Regions from separate parts of the Enterobacter cloacae complex sp. HYC080_NIDB genome, predicted to be linked through region 3. Evidence: predicted binding sites of a transcription regulator. Region 3 holds the regulator's gene; each other region holds the start of a gene.
The links. Region 3 encodes CRP, which controls carbon source genes, mostly activating them, when cyclic AMP is high. Its sites were predicted from a motif close to ATGTGANNNNNNTCACAT; they were not measured.
Positions count from the first base shown of each region.

Region 1 (3,906 bases), 570 kb from region 3:
GCGTTCGGTCAGATCGCGGTGGGTGATCACCAGGTCAACGTCCGGCGGCAGACTGTTAATTGCGCTGTTGGTCACGGAGATGTTGGTCAGGCCCGCATCCTGTACTTTCTTACGCAGCACGCCGGCACCCATTGCGCTGGAGCCCATACCGGCATCACAAGCAACGATGATTTTACGCACGTGGCTCAGGTCGTTAGAGACATCGCCAGCCGCCAGCGGGGTTGCGCCTTTGGATTCCGCTTTCATGTCGTGCATACGGCGGGTTGCCGCTTCGATATCGTCATCTTCTTTCACTTTGCTGGTTTTCAGCAGGATAGAAGAAACCACGAAGGAGACCGCCATGGCCGCACAGATAGCCGCGATGTTAGCGAAGTAGGCACCTTTCGGGGTCATCGCCAGCACGGCCAGGATAGAGCCCGGAGAAGCAGGAGAGACCAGACCGCCGCCCAGCACGCTCAGGGTGAACACGCCGGTCATACCGCCGAGGATAACGGCCAGGATCAGGCGTGGGTTCATCAGCACGTACGGGAAGTAAATTTCGTGGATACCGCCCAGGAAGTGGATGATAGCCGCACCGCCAGCAGACTGCTTAGCGCTGCCGCGACCAAAGAACATGTATGCCAGCAGAACGCCCATACCCGGACCTGGGTTCGCTTCAATCAGGAAGAAGATGGACTTGCCGAGATCGTGAGACTGCTGAATACCCAGCGGCGAGAAGATACCGTGGTTGATGGCGTTATTAAGGAACAGAATTTTCGCCGGTTCAACGAAGATAGACGCCAGCGGCAGCATGTCGTGCGCCACCATAAAGTTAACGCCTGCCGCCAGAATTTTGGACAGCACTTCAACCGCAGGACCAATGCCGAGGAACGCCAGAATCGCGAGGATCATCCCGATGATGCCCGCAGAGAAGTTGTTCACCAGCATTTCGAAGCCGGATTTGATCTTACCATCTACCCAGACGTCGAATTTCTTAATCGCCCAGCCGCCCAGAGGACCGGCAATCATGGCACCGAGGAACATCGGCATATCCGCACCGACGATAACACCCATTGTGGTGATGGCACCCACAACGCCACCACGGTCACCGCCTACCAGACGACCACCGGTGAAACCGATCAGCAGCGGCAGGAGGTAAGTAATCATAGGGCCAACAAGTTTCGCCAGCGTTTCGTTAGGCAACCACCCTGTCGGAATGAACAATGCGGTGATAATACCCCACGCGATAAACGCGCCGATATTTGGCATCACCATGTTGCTGAGGAAACGACCAAAGCTTTGAACTTTGATCTTGAAATCGGATGACATAAAACACCCCTTCTTATGTTTACGCTTAGGCTTGCGGCCCGAGGTTTATCGTTAATGTGCGGCGGCAGAGGTAGCCGGGCCCTGTTCTGATGCTGTGAAATCTGGCACTGAATCGTTCAACTGTCCAGACAGTGAAAATTTGTGTGATATGTGTCACGTAAATGTAGGGGGTGTGGCATTCAATGACGTGATCTGAATCACAAAATTAGTGGGTAAAAAAAATACGATGGCGAAAAACAAAGCAAAAACCACGCATTTTTGTGATTGCGATCGCATTTTTGTTTTGTGGGTTTGTTTCTGGATTGTGACTGATTTCACAAAATATTTTTATGCAGATTTCTCTGGCTGTGATCGGCGGCAAACTCTGCTTTGCGAATTGGCGTCAGGATAGTCTTGCGTGACACGTAAAGCTAAAAAACCACTTTTCATGTGTGGTATGGCGAAAAGTTAAAAGGTGGATTACGCTCATAATGTAAGGTTAAGTATATTATTATTCAGGTTATATTTTGACACGTTTATAAACTTGCATGGAGATATTATAAAAACCGATACTCCCCGGCTCTGAAATAACCAGTGTGCCTTTTAAATTTAAAAATAAATTAATTAGGCTGCGTGCTGTTTTATTCGTTTAATGAGTTGACGTTGTTTAAGTGAGGAAAATATGTTTCTCAACTATTTTGCGTTGGGCGTATTGATTTTTGTATTTCTGGTGCTTTTTTACGGGATTATCGCTATTCATGATATCCCTTATAATATGGCTAAAAAACGTAATCATCCCCATGCCGATGCGATTCATACGGCAGGCTGGATTAGCCTGTTCACCCTCCATGCCATCTGGCCGTTTCTGTGGATTTGGGCCACGCTCTACCGTGAAGATCGCGGTTGGGGCATGCAGAACCACATTACAAAGCCAGATGAGGTCCCGGGCATGGATGCGCTGTCCAAACGCGTGGCCGAATTAGAACAAAAGCTGGCGGCGGTACAGCCCACTGCTGATCAGAACACGCTGGAGCGCTAATCATGGATCTGTTAATTATTTTGACCTATGTGGCATTTGCCTGGGCGATCTTTAAAATATTCCGCATTCCGGTAAATCAGTGGACGCTCGCCACCGCAACGTTGGGTGGGGTATTTATTGTTGCCGGACTGATTCTGTTAATGAACTATAACCATCCGTATACCTTTACGGCGCAAAAAGCGGTTATTTCCATTCCGATTACACCGCAGGTGACGGGCGTGGTCACCGAAGTGACTGATAAAAACAACCAGCTCATTAAAAAAGGCGAAGTATTATTTAAACTTGATCCGGGCCGCTACCAGGCGCGGGTCGACAGACTCAAGGCCGATCTGGTCACCGCAACCCACAATATCGATAGCCTGAAAGCGCAGCTTGCAGAAGCCGTCGCTAATACCACGCGCGTCTCGGCAGAGCGTGACCGCCTGTATAAAGATTATCAGCGTTACCTGAAAGGCAGCCGGGCGAAGGTGAACCCGTTTTCTGAAAGCGATATCGACAACGCGCGGCAGAACTATCTGGCGCAGGATGCGCTGGTGAAAGGTTCTGTGGCTGAACAGACGCAGATTCAAAGTCAGTTAGACAGCATGGTGAACGGTGAACAGTCGCAGATTGCCTCATTACGCGCCCAGCTTGCCGAAGCGAAATACAATCGCGATCAGACCGTGGTGCGCGCGCCGAGCAACGGCTATATCACCCAGGTGCTGATCCGTCCGGGGACCTATGCCGCCGCGTTACCTCTGCGTCCGGTCATGGTCTTTATTCCGGAACAGAAACGTCAGATTGTGGCGCAGTTCCGCCAGAACTCGCTGCTGCGTCTTAAGCCGGGTGATGAAGCGGAAGTGGTGTTTAATGCGCTGCCGGGCCAGGTATTTACCGGGAAACTCACCAGCGTCCTGCCGGTGGTGCCGGGAGGGTCGTACCAGGCGCAGGGGGCGTTGCAGGCATTGACCGTCACACCGGGCACGGATGGCGTACAGGCGCTGATTGAACTGGAGCCTAACGCCGACGTCGATGCGCTACCAGACGGTATCTATGCCCAGGTGGCGGTCTATTCAGACCATTTCGCCCACGTCTCGGTAATGCGTAAAGTGTTGCTGCGCATGACCAGCTGGATGCACTACCTCTACCTCGATCATTAATCCCGCCAGGGCAGGAATGCGACATCCATACCTGCCCTTTTTTCATCCCGTGATCCATACTGACCTTTTTCCGGCATCAAGGATCAGGCAATGAAACTCATCGGTAGCTACACCAGTCCCTTCGTGCGAAAAATCTCGATTCTCCTGCTGGAGAAAGGGATGACATTCGAATTCGTCAATGAACAGCCCTACAACGCTGAAAACGGCGTCGCGCAGTACAACCCGCTAGGAAAAGTTCCGGCGCTGGTGACGGACGAGGGTGAATACTGGTTCGACTCCCCGATTATTGCGGAGTATATCGAGCTGTTGGGCGTGGCCCCGGCCATGCTGCCGGCTGACCCAAAAGCGGCGCTGGCGGTGAAGCAGATTGAAGCCCTGGCCGATGGCATTATGGATGCGGCGCTGACTTCCGTGCGTGAGCAGGCAAGGCCCGCCGCACAG
Region 1 is NZ_CP114212.1:4,393,924-4,397,829, reverse strand. Features, by position in the region: gene O1723_RS20835 (PTS mannitol transporter subunit IICBA) at 1-1,308, opposite strand, end outside; gene O1723_RS20830 (DUF3302 domain-containing protein) at 1,970-2,326, shown strand; gene O1723_RS20825 (HlyD family secretion protein) at 2,329-3,465, shown strand; gene O1723_RS20820 (glutathione S-transferase) at 3,556-3,906, shown strand, end outside.
Region 1: the regulator CRP is predicted to act here: its motif matches at 1,494-1,511, upstream of O1723_RS20835 (PTS mannitol transporter subunit IICBA).

Region 2 (3,906 bases), 2.2 Mb from region 3:
CATATCATGCTGCCCGTCATGGATTAGGTGCTTAAGAGTTCTCCTAAACATGATATATCCCTCTCCAGTGTCCACTTTTTGATCCTTTGTCTTATTGGCGAAGCCGTGGCTTCATTGCAAAATTGTTACCAATAGCAACAAAGGAGGAAGTCCCGTGAATAAATCTATGTTGGCGGGTATAGGGATTGGTGTCGCAGCGGCGTTAGGTGTGGCTGCTGTTGCCAGTCTCAACGTATTAGATCGCGGCCCGCAGTATGCGCAGGTGGTTTCTGCTACTCCCATTAAAGAAACCGTAAAAACCCCTCGTCAGGAGTGCCGTAACGTCTCCGTGACCCACCGTCGTCCGGTACAGGATGAAAACCGTATTGCCGGCTCTGTTCTGGGTGCGGTAGCGGGTGGGGTAATTGGTCACCAGTTTGGCGGTGGCCGGGGTAAAGATGTCGCGACCGTCGTTGGTGCGCTGGGTGGCGGCTATGCCGGCAACCAGGTGCAGGGTGCGATGCAGGATAACGATACTTACACCACGACTCAGCAGCGTTGTAAAACCGTCTATGACAAGTCGGAAAAAATGCTGGGTTATGACGTCACCTACAAAATTGGCGATCAGCAGGGCAAAATCCGTATGGATAAAGACCCAGGAACGCAAATCCCACTGGATGGAAATGGCCAGCTGGTACTGAATAACAAAGTGTAAAAAAGATGTTCTCTGAACTTAGCTCCTCAAGCGCTCAGGCTGAGGAGCTTTTTTTTACCTCAAATTTTGAGGAGTTCAGGCCACAAGCGTAGTGTGGTTTCGGTTATATTCTGCAGTTTTTCCAGCGTCGCGCCTTCACGCGCGCTGATCGACATACCCTGCAAAATACAGCTCAGGTACTGCGCCAGCATCTGCGGCTGACAATGCGCGGGAATTTCACCGCGCTGCTGGCGTTGAGCCAGAAATGCGCTGAGCGTCTCTTCCTGCATGGCATGACGCGATTTCACCGTATTGGCGATCTCTTTCGACGCTGCCGCCAGGGTGGCGGAGGTGTTAATCATAAAGCAGCCCGCGGGCGTATCTTTGCTGGTGAAGCAGGTGGCAACGGCGGTGAAGTAATCCCGTAGCGCCTGTTCAACGCTTTTCTCTTCACAAAACAGCTGGGCTTCGTGTTTCGCTGCAAAGCGCGAAATGTATCGGTCCAGCACTGCCCTGAACAGCCCCTCTTTGTTGGTAAATTCAGCATAGAGCGTCGGTGCTTTGGCGCCGGTGGCTTCTACCAGATCGGAAAGCGAGGTCGCTTCATACCCATGTTGCCAGAAGAGAGTCATGGCCTTATCAAGCGCTGCATCCCTGTCAAACACTTTTGGTCGGCCACGGCTTTTCTTCGCACAACTCGTGACGTCGGTTGTCATTTGCCGTTGGTCCTCTGTTGATTTGTTGAATAACCATTATAAAAATAAACGCAACCCATCACCAGTGCAGAATGCTTAAAAATAAATTAATCATATATGTATGAAAATTAAAGACTTTAAAAATTAATTAATGCTCGTTATAAAATTATGTTGACGCGTGAGCTGGATCACATTTATGATTTACCTATCGATCGTTAACTAAATCGCTAACGACCTCCAAATTCATCTGCCAAAGGTAAACATCATGAAAAACGTAAAAACCCTCATCGCTGCAGCCGTACTGAGTTCACTTTCTTTCGCAAGCTTTGCTGCTGTACAAGTTCAGTCAACGCCAGCCGATCAGCATAAAGTCGGGACGATCTCTGCGTCTGCCGGGACTAACCTGGGTTCACTGGAAGATCAGCTGGCACAAAAAGCGGAAGCAATGGGTGCAAAATCCTACCGCATCACCTCTGTGACCGGTCCTAACACGCTGCACGGCACGGCTGTCATCTACAAATAAGCCGGGCATAAACCCTCATTTATGCCACTGCAATAAAAAACGCCCTGCTAAGCAGGGCGTTTTACGTTCTGTTTTACATCGACTGCTGAACGATATCGTGATGCCGGGTGACATCGGTCGGCATGCCTGACCGGGCCTCCATCGCACGTTCCATCACCTGGCTCTCGGTATTCGCATTCGTTTTAAAGCTCACCATCGCAGCATTCAGGTTAATGGGTAACGTCTGCGGATCGTCGCCGATATTTTTTGAAAGCGGCTGGTGAATTTCGACCAGCCGTACGCCGCCCGGCTCCTCAGAGACTTTAATCGGTGTGTTGATAATATTCACTTTAGTCCCCGGCGTAACGACGTTGAACAGCGTTTTGATATCGTCATCGCGCAGACGAATACAGCCGGAGCTGACGCGCATGCCGATGCCAAAGTCGGCATTCGTTCCGTGCAGCAGGTAAACCCCACCGTATGCCGCCAGGCGGATCGCGTGGTGCCCCATTGGGTTATCCGGGCCAGCCGGAACAACCGCGGGAAGATCGATGCCCTGGGCTTTATAACGGGCGCGAATGTTGGCCGTTGGCGTCCAGGTTGGATTCGCCCGTTTATCCGAGACGGTCGTCACCATCGTCGGTGTCAGGGTGTCGCCGCCCAGTTGACCGATACCGATAGGGTAGACGGTCACTTCATTTTTACCCGGCGGATAATAATAGAGACGTAACTCAGCCAGGTTTATGACGATCCCCTCGCGCGGGGCATCCGGCAGGAGAGTTTGTAACGGGATCGTCAGTACGCTGCCCGCGCGCGGGACATACGGATCGACGCCGGGGTTCGCCTGCAGCAGAGCCAGAAAACCGACGTTATATTTTTTGGCAATGGCTTCCAGTGAACCGCCATTATTTTCAACCACATGAAAGCGGTTTTCCCCGACCAGCTTGCTGCCAGGCGGTGGAAGAGGCCAGGTGTTTGCGCGAGCGGGAAGTGCAACCGCGACGGCGGCAGCCAGCGTAAACAGGGTTATCCAGCGGGTAAAACGCGAAGAGGTCATCATCACCATAATCCATATAAATGATAAGGTTATTGTTTTATAAGGTGTTAATGATAATTATGGCGAAAGGGTGTGTCGGGAAGATCGGGTGAAGTGCAAAGAGTTTGTAAATTGTCCCCCCGGCAGCACTGGCTAACGGGGGGAGGTCAGATTACGCGACCGCGTTCTCTTCGAGCTGCCGCATAAAGTTACGCACCCAGTCCATACGGGTTTTGCGATCCGCCAGCTCCTGGGTAAATTTCAGACGGGTTGGCCCATCCAGGCGGAAATACTGCGGCTGTTTTTGCAGCAGGCCAATCAGCCACATCGGGTTGACGTGGTTCTTCTCGGCGAATTCAATGACGCCGCCTTTTTCATTACCTTCAAGTTTGCGGATCCCCAGCTTCTGCGCCTGCTGGCGCAGCCGCGCGATATCCAGCAGATTTCTCGCCGCATCGGGCAGCAGGCCAAAGCGGTCAATCAGTTCCACTTTGATCTCTTCCAGCTCATTTTCATTCTTCGCGCTGGCAATGCGTTTGTAGAATGACAGGCGGGTATTCACATCAGGAATGAAATCATCCGGCAGCAGGGACGGCATACGCAACTCGACCTCGGTCTGCTGGCTGGTGAGATCTTCCAGCGACGGCTCGCGTCCGGCCTTCAGGGCATCAACCGCGTTTTCCAGCAGCTCCATATAGAGCGAGAAGCCGATGGTTTCCATGGAGCCGCTCTGATCCTCGCCCAGCAGTTCGCCGGCACCACGGATCTCAAGATCGTGCGTGGCCAGCGCAAAGCCTGCACCGAGGTCTTCCAGCGAGGCGATGGCTTCCAGACGCTTTTGCGCGTCGGTGGTCATCGCTTTCGGATGCGGGGTCAACAGCCAGGCGTAAGCCTGATGATGCGAACGTCCGACGCGACCGCGCAGCTGATGAAGCTGCGCCAGACCAAAGTGATCCGCACGCTCAATAATGATGGTATTCGCCGTCGGGATATCAATGCC
Region 2 is NZ_CP114212.1:2,734,404-2,738,309, reverse strand. Features, by position in the region: gene O1723_RS13015 (glycine zipper 2TM domain-containing protein) at 155-694, shown strand; gene comR (TetR family copper-responsive transcriptional repressor ComR) at 754-1,389, opposite strand; gene bhsA (multiple stress resistance protein BhsA) at 1,634-1,891, shown strand; gene ldtC (L,D-transpeptidase LdtC) at 1,965-2,930, opposite strand; gene mfd (transcription-repair coupling factor) at 3,079-3,906, opposite strand, start outside.
Region 2: the regulator CRP is predicted to act here: its motif matches at 1,545-1,562, upstream of bhsA (multiple stress resistance protein BhsA).

Region 3 (3,906 bases):
CTGCTGGCCAAAGAGGGCGACAGCGTACCGCTCAATGCCGCAGTGATTGTCTCCGCGCCGTTTATGCTGGAGCAGTGCAGCTACCATATGGATAAAGGGTTTTCCCGCGTCTATCAGCGCTATCTGCTCAACCTGCTGAAAGCCAACGCCGCACGTAAGCTGAAGGCTTACCCGGATACCCTGCCGGTCAGCCTGCGCCAGTTGAAAAAGGTGCGCCGCATTCGTGAATTCGACGATCTGATCACCGCAAAAATTCACGGCTTCGCCGATGCGATCGACTATTACCGTCAGTGCAGCGCCATGCCGTTGCTCAGCAAAATCACCCAGCCGACGCTGATTATTCACGCCAAAGATGACCCGTTTATGGATCATCACTCTATTCCCGCGCAGGAATTCCTTCCCGACAATGTTCACTATCAGTTGACTGAACATGGCGGCCACGTTGGATTTATTGGCGGGACGCTGCGCCGCCCGAAAATGTGGCTGGAGGCGCGTATTCCTGACTGGCTTACTCCTTATCTGGACGGTGCAAAATGATCATCCCCTGGCAGGATCTGTCTCCCGAAACGCTCGATAATCTGATTGAAAGCTTTGTATTACGTGAAGGCACCGATTATGGTGAACATGAACGCTCACTCGAGCAGAAGGTCAACGATGTAAAACGCCAGCTGAAAAGCGGCGACGTGGTGCTGGTGTGGTCAGAACTGCATGAGACGGTCAATATCATGCCCCGCAACGCGTTTCACGGCTGACCTTCCAACCTTTTCAGTCAGGGAGTTGCTATGTCTGCCAGACATCCCATTATTGCCGTTACGGGGTCGAGTGGTGCGGGAACGACCACCACCAGCCTCGCGTTTCGTAAGATTTTCGCCCAACTGAATCTCCGGGCGGCGGAGGTCGAAGGCGACAGTTTTCACCGCTATACGCGACCTGAAATGGACATGGCGATCCGTAAGGCGCGCGATCTGGGTAAACACATCAGCTATTTCGGTCCCGAAGCCAATGACTTTGGCCTCCTTGAGCAAACCTTCCTGGAGTACGGTCAGAGCGGCAAAGGGCAATCGCGTAAGTATCTGCATACCTATGATGAAGCTGTGCCGTGGAATCAGGTGCCGGGCACCTTTACCCCCTGGCAGCCGCTGCCGGAACCCACCGATGTGCTGTTTTATGAGGGATTACACGGCGGCGTAGTCACCCCACAGCATGACGTGGCGCGTCATGTGGATCTGCTGGTTGGCGTGGTGCCTATCGTGAACCTGGAGTGGATCCAGAAGCTGACGCGCGACATGAGCGAGCGCGGCCATTCGCGCGAAGCGGTGATGGATTCGGTGGTGCGCTCCATGGAAGACTACATCAACTACCTCACGCCACAGTTCTCCCGCACGCACATTAACTTCCAGCGCGTGCCGACGGTGGACACCTCTAACCCGTTCGCGGCGAAAACCATCCCGTCGCTGGACGAGAGCTTTGTGGTGATCCACTTCCGCAATCTCGAAGGCATTGATTATCCCTGGCTGCTGGCGATGCTGCAGGGCTCGTTTATTTCGCACATGAATACGTTAGTGGTACCAGGCGGAAAAATGGGGCTGGCGATGGAGCTCATCATGACGCCGCTGGTGGAGCGGTTGATGGAAGGGAAGCAGATTGCGTGAGTTGTTCTGCCCGGTGGCGCTGCGCTTACCGGGCCTACGTTCATGCTTTTGTAGGGCGGGTCAGCGAAGCGCCACCCGCCAAAAGATTAAGCCTCGATCACTTCATACGAATGCGTGATTTTTACCGCTTTCTCCAGCATTAACGCCACAGAGCAGTATTTTTCCGCAGACAGATCCACCGCACGCGAAACCGCCGCGTCTTTAAGCGCTTTACCGGTGACCACAAAGTGCAGATTAATGTGGGTGAACAGGCGTGGCGCCTCTTCGCGACGTTCTGAGGTGAGTTTAACCTCGCAATCCGTCACGTCATGACGACCTTTTTGCAGAATCGACACCACGTCAATCGCGCTGCATCCACCCGCCGCCATCAGCACCATTTCCATTGGGCTGGGGGCTTTATCGCCGGAGTTACCGTCCATCAAAATCTGGTGCCCTGACGCGGATTCGCCCAGGAACGTTAAACCTTCAACCCATTTCACGCGCGCTTGCATATTCTTTAACTCCAACGTTGCATTTTCGGTGACAGATTACGCGTGCGTTACATTTCTCGCAACGGAAGGCGACCTGCATCATGCTGAAGCGAGACACCAGGAGACACGCGGCGAAAGCTATGCTAAAACACTCAGGATGCTACAGTAATACATTGACGTTACACATGTATGCAGAGGACATCAAACTTTACTGGCTGCGAAACGTTACGACAGCCGACTTCCCAGGGTATGGGTAAGAATTCGATTGCAACCCCAGAGTCCGGATGCATCTGATGACTCTGGTGACAGCTTATAACAGAGGATAACAGCGCATGGTGCTTGGCAAACCGCAAACAGACCCGACTCTCGAATGGTTCTTGTCTCATTGCCACATTCATAAGTACCCATCGAAGAGCACGCTGATTCACCAGGGTGAAAAAGCGGAAACGTTGTATTACATCGTCAAAGGCTCGGTGGCAGTGCTGATCAAAGATGAGGAAGGGAAAGAGATGATCCTTTCTTATCTGAACCAGGGCGATTTTATCGGTGAACTGGGCCTGTTTGAAGAAGGCCAGGAACGTAGCGCCTGGGTTCGTGCAAAGACAGCATGTGAAGTGGCTGAAATTTCTTACAAGAAATTCCGTCAGTTGATTCAGGTAAACCCTGACATCCTGATGCGTCTTTCTTCCCAGATGGCGCGTCGTCTGCAGGTCACATCCGAGAAAGTGGGTAACCTCGCCTTCCTGGACGTCACCGGTCGTATCGCGCAGACCCTGCTGAACCTGGCGAAACAGCCAGACGCCATGACCCACCCGGACGGCATGCAAATTAAAATTACCCGTCAGGAAATTGGTCAGATCGTCGGTTGCTCCCGCGAAACGGTGGGTCGTATCCTGAAAATGCTGGAAGATCAGAACCTGATCTCTGCCCACGGTAAAACCATCGTGGTCTACGGAACGCGTTAATTCCGCTCAAACGGCGTGCCATCGCAAGGTGTCACGCCGTTTTTGTCTCTATTCCCCATGTGGCGCAGGCTGATCTATCACCCGGAAGTTAATTACGCACTGCGACAAACGCTGGTGTTGTGCCTTCCTGTGGCCGTGGGCCTGATTCTGGGACATCTCCAGCAGGGTCTGCTGTTTTCTCTCGTTCCCGCCTGCTGCAACATCGCAGGTCTGGACACGCCGCATAAACGCTTTTTCAAACGCCTGATCGTTGGCGGTTCGCTGTTTGCTGGCTGTAGCCTCGCCGTGCAGCTTTTACTGGCGCGCGATATTCCGCTGCCGCTGATCCTGACCGTACTGGCGATGAGCCTCGGTGTTACAGCAGAAATCAGTTCCCTGCACGCCCGCCTGCTTCCCGCTTCACTGATTGCCGCCATCTTCACCCTGAGCCTCGCCGGGAATATGCCGGTGTGGGAGCCGCTGCTGATCTACGCCCTCGGCACGCTGTGGTACGGGCTGTTTAACTGGTTCTGGTTCTGGCTGTGGCGGGAACAGCCGCTGCGTGAATCTCTGAGCCTGTTGTATGTGCAGCTTGCAGATTACTGCGAAGCCAAATACACCTTGCTGACCCAGCATACCGACCCGGAAAAATCCTTACCGCCGCTGCTGACGCGCCAGCAAAAGGTGGTGGATCTGATAAGCCAATGCTATCAGCAGTTGCATATGCTCGCCGCCAACAAGAATCACGAATATAAACGCCTGCTGCGTACTTTCCAGGTGGGGCTGGATCTGCAGGAGCATATCTCCGTGAGCCTTCATCACCCACAAGAGGTGCAAAAG
Region 3 is NZ_CP114212.1:408,244-412,149, reverse strand. Features, by position in the region: gene O1723_RS01840 (hydrolase) at 1-537, shown strand, start outside; gene O1723_RS01835 (YheU family protein) at 534-752, shown strand; gene O1723_RS01830 (phosphoribulokinase) at 783-1,652, shown strand; gene O1723_RS01825 (OsmC family protein) at 1,739-2,143, opposite strand; gene crp (cAMP-activated global transcriptional regulator CRP) at 2,455-3,087, shown strand; gene O1723_RS01815 (YccS/YhfK family putative transporter) at 3,145-3,906, shown strand, end outside.

Region 4 (3,906 bases), 1.1 Mb from region 3:
CGCGCACGCGCACGCTCAGCATATCTTTAGGCGACGGCACCGCGTAGCACTGCGCCTGAATACCCATATGCAGCGCAATAAACAGCGCGCGCTCGCAGTGGAAACGCTGGGTGATGATGATGAAGTCGTTGGTGTCGAACACTTTGCGGGTGCGCACGATGGAGTCGAGGGTGCGGAAGCCTGCGTAGTCGAGCACGATGTCGGCAGGATCCACGCCTGCGGCAATCAGGTCCTTACGCATCGTCACCGGTTCGTTATAGCTTTGCAGCGCGTTATCACCGCTTAACAGCAGATAGTTCACCTTGCCGCTGTTGTAAGCGTTCAGCGCGCCCTGAATTCGGTAACGATAATACTGGTTGATCACCCCGGTTCGGTAATACTTGGCGGTGCCGAGTACCACGCCCACCTGGCGATAGGGCAGGTCCTGCAGGTCATCAAAGATGTAAGGGGCGGTTTTCCAGCTCATCCAGCGGTCGAGACCCAGCACGATCAACAGCAGTATGCCGACCAGGACAGACAGGCTGTAAAAAACGCGCTTTAACATGGAGATGGCTCGTTCGTGGATGAAAGTTCACTCAGGCTACTTTACCCGTCTGGTTAGCGCAAGAAACAGCGACTCAACTGAGGGGTTTTTCAGCAATGTGGCGGACATTTCAGTCCGCCGGAAGGATTTATGCCAGCAGTACGCGGTCGATCGTCGTGCAGCCTAACGCCTTGAGCGTCGCAGCGGTGGCATCCCACTGAATCAGTGGCGCATCGGCCTTTTCGGCCAGAATTGCGCGCTGAATGTCGGGGTAGTCGTAGCCGTTCAGGCTCAGCAGGTTGAGCGCACCCTGCAGCGGCGGCAGCGTTGGGTTAAACGCGGCGTTTTCCGCATAGCTGCCGGTGAAGATACGGCCATCGCGGCACTGCAGCGCCACGCCGCTTGGGGCGTTACTGTACGGAGTGTGGCTCTTGTTAGCCGCACGAATGGCCGCTTCGCTAAGGTCATCGCCGGACAGGGCGAAACCATGATCCTGCTCGTCCATCAGCAGCGTTTTAATGTCCAGATCTTTCGGGCCGAAGGCATCCGGCAGGTAATCGCCCAGCGTGTGTGGCGCACGTCCCGGCAGGTTGATGCGCAGTTGCAGCCCGCTGTTCAGCTCGTTCATAAACTGACGGCAGTGTCCGCACGGCGTGTAGTTCACGGTGATGGCGCTCAGGGCCTTTTCACCGCGCAACCAGGCGTGACTGATAGCGCTTTGCTCCGCATGAACGGTTTGCTGCATGGTTGCGCCCAGGAACTCCATGTTTCCACCGAAGTACCAGGTTCCGCTGACGCCGCGCGCAATAGCGCCGACGTTGAAGTGGGAGAGATCGGCACGCGCGCAGGCGGCAGCCAGGGGCAGCAGTGCGAAAGCCAGCGCGTCTTCATCCAGTCCCGCTGCTTGTTTCAGCATGGTGACCTGCTCTGCCGTCAGCAGGGCGGGGAAATGTGCATCTGCCAGGACGGGAGCAAGGGCTGATTGCAAATTCTCTGCAAGCTGAGCGAAGGCAGCTTGAAAACGTGGGTGCATGGCGTTTGCCTCATAAAGGTTAATGGATCGGTAGTTTACGGAGCCGCTGGGGCTTTATATGTGATCCACTTCTCATTATGTATGCAACTTATGAAATCAAAATGAAATTTGCGCGACGCATCGCAAATTTTAGCCCATCACCGCCAGAATCAATGGGAAAATAAACGGGGCGAGCAGGGAGGTGATAATCCCGCAGATCACCAGCGCCAGGGAGCTAAAAGCCCCTTCCTGATAGTCCAGCTCCGCGCAGCGGGCGGTACCCAGGGCGTGCGAGGCGGTGCCCATCGACAATCCCCGCGCCGCTTTAGTATGGATCCGCATCGCGTTCAGGAGGGTGTGACCAAACACCGCGCCGAGAATACCGACGAAAATGACGCACATCGCGCTGATGGCCGGGATCCCGCCGAGGCTGCCGCCTACCGCCATTGCGATAGGTGTGGTCACCGATTTAGGCAGAATAGAGGCCGCAATTTGTGGCGAAGCGCCCATCAATAGCGCCACCGACGTGCCGGTTATCATCGCCACCAGGCTGCCCACAAAACAGATAGTAATGATGGATTTCCAGCGGGCGCGGATCTGGTGCAACTGCTCATATAAAGGAAAGGCGAGGGCCACAACGGCGGGCTGCAACAGGTCGTTTAAAATTTTGCTGCCGGCAAAGTAACGTTCGTAAGGGATGCCGGTGAGCAGCAGGAAAGGAATAATTACCACCATCGCCACCAGCAGGGGGTTGAGCAGCGGCATTTTGAAGCGTGCGGCAAGTTTACGCGCGGCGAAGAAGACCAGCAGGGTTAACGGCAGAGACCACCAGATATTAGCCATCATTTTTTTGTTTTCTCCCCGATGACGTTACGTTCGCCATGTACCAGATGTGAACTCCAGCTCACGACAAGGAAAACCACCAGCGTGCTAACCGCGCAGGAGACCACAATCGGGCCGAACTGGGCTTTGAGCAAATCAAAATACTGCATGACCCCGACGCCGATGGGCACGAAAAGCAGCGCCATATAGCGGATGAGGACGAAACAGCCGGGGTTAACCCACTTTGCGGGCAGAATTTGCAGCGCCAGTAAAACAAAGAGGATCAGCATGCCGATAATGCTGCCAGGAATGGTGATAGGCAGCAGCGACGCGATAAAAATCCCGGCATACAGGCAGGCGTAAATCAGGACGAATGCGCGCAGATATTGCCAGATAATGTTCAATGATTTGCTCATGGTGATAGTCCTTGATGAAACGCATTCATCATACAATTAAACCTGAAAATGTGCCACGGATCACATCATGAATTTTGAGCATACCAGACATTCCGGAATGGAACGCCGGGCTTTCCACATACATACAGAGCAGCTACTATAGCGCGTCTTTTTTCACAGGTACTCAGAATGCGTGTTTTACTGGCCCCGATGGAAGGCGTGCTCGACTCTCTTGTGCGCGAGCTGCTTACCGAGGTGAACGATTACGATCTCTGCGTGACGGAGTTTTTGCGCGTGGTCGATATGTTGCTGCCAGAAAAGTCATTCTACCGTCTCTGTCCTGAACTGCACCGCCAGAGCCGGACCCCTTCCGGTACGCTGGTGCGGATCCAGCTGTTAGGCCAGTATCCTGAATGGCTGGCGGAAAACGCCGCCAGGGCCGTGGCGCTGGGTTCGTATGGCGTCGATCTCAACTGCGGTTGTCCGTCAAAGCTGGTCAACGGCAGCGGCGGCGGGGCAACGCTACTCAAGGATCCTGAGCTGATTTATCGCGGCGCAAAAGCCATGCGCGAGGCGGTACCCTCGCATCTGCCGGTCACCGTGAAAGTTCGTCTGGGCTGGGACAGCGGAGATAAGCAGTTTGAAATTGCCGATGCGGTGCAGCAGGCTGGTGCCACCGAGCTGGTGGTGCATGGCCGCACCAAGGAAGATGGTTATAAAGCTGAGCGGATTAACTGGCAGGCGATTGGCGAGATCCGCAAGCGGCTCACTATTCCGGTGATCGCTAACGGCGAAATCTGGGATTACGAAAGCGCACAGGCATGCCTGAAAGAGACGGGCTGCAATGCGGTGATGATTGGCCGCGGTGCGCTTAACGTGCCCAACCTCAGTCGCGTCGTGAAATATAACGAACCGCGTATGCCATGGGCTGACGTGGTGACGCTGCTGCAAAAATACAGCCGTCTGGAAAAGCAGGGTGATACCGGTTTGTATCACGTCGCGCGCATCAAGCAGTGGCTGAGCTATTTACGTAAAGAATACAGCGAAGCGCTGGGGTTATTTCAGGCGATCCGCACGCTCCAGACGTCGGCTGAAATTGCGCGGGTCATTCACTCAAAATAACTAGCGGTAATATTTAAATTTAAATAATTCAC
Region 4 is NZ_CP114212.1:1,515,889-1,519,794, forward strand. Features, by position in the region: gene sanA (outer membrane permeability protein SanA) at 1-544, opposite strand, end outside; gene cdd (cytidine deaminase) at 672-1,556, opposite strand; gene O1723_RS07180 (CidB/LrgB family autolysis modulator) at 1,686-2,381, opposite strand; gene O1723_RS07185 (CidA/LrgA family protein) at 2,378-2,773, opposite strand; gene dusC (tRNA dihydrouridine(16) synthase DusC) at 2,942-3,874, shown strand.
Region 4: the regulator CRP is predicted to act here: its motif matches at 1,615-1,632, upstream of cdd (cytidine deaminase).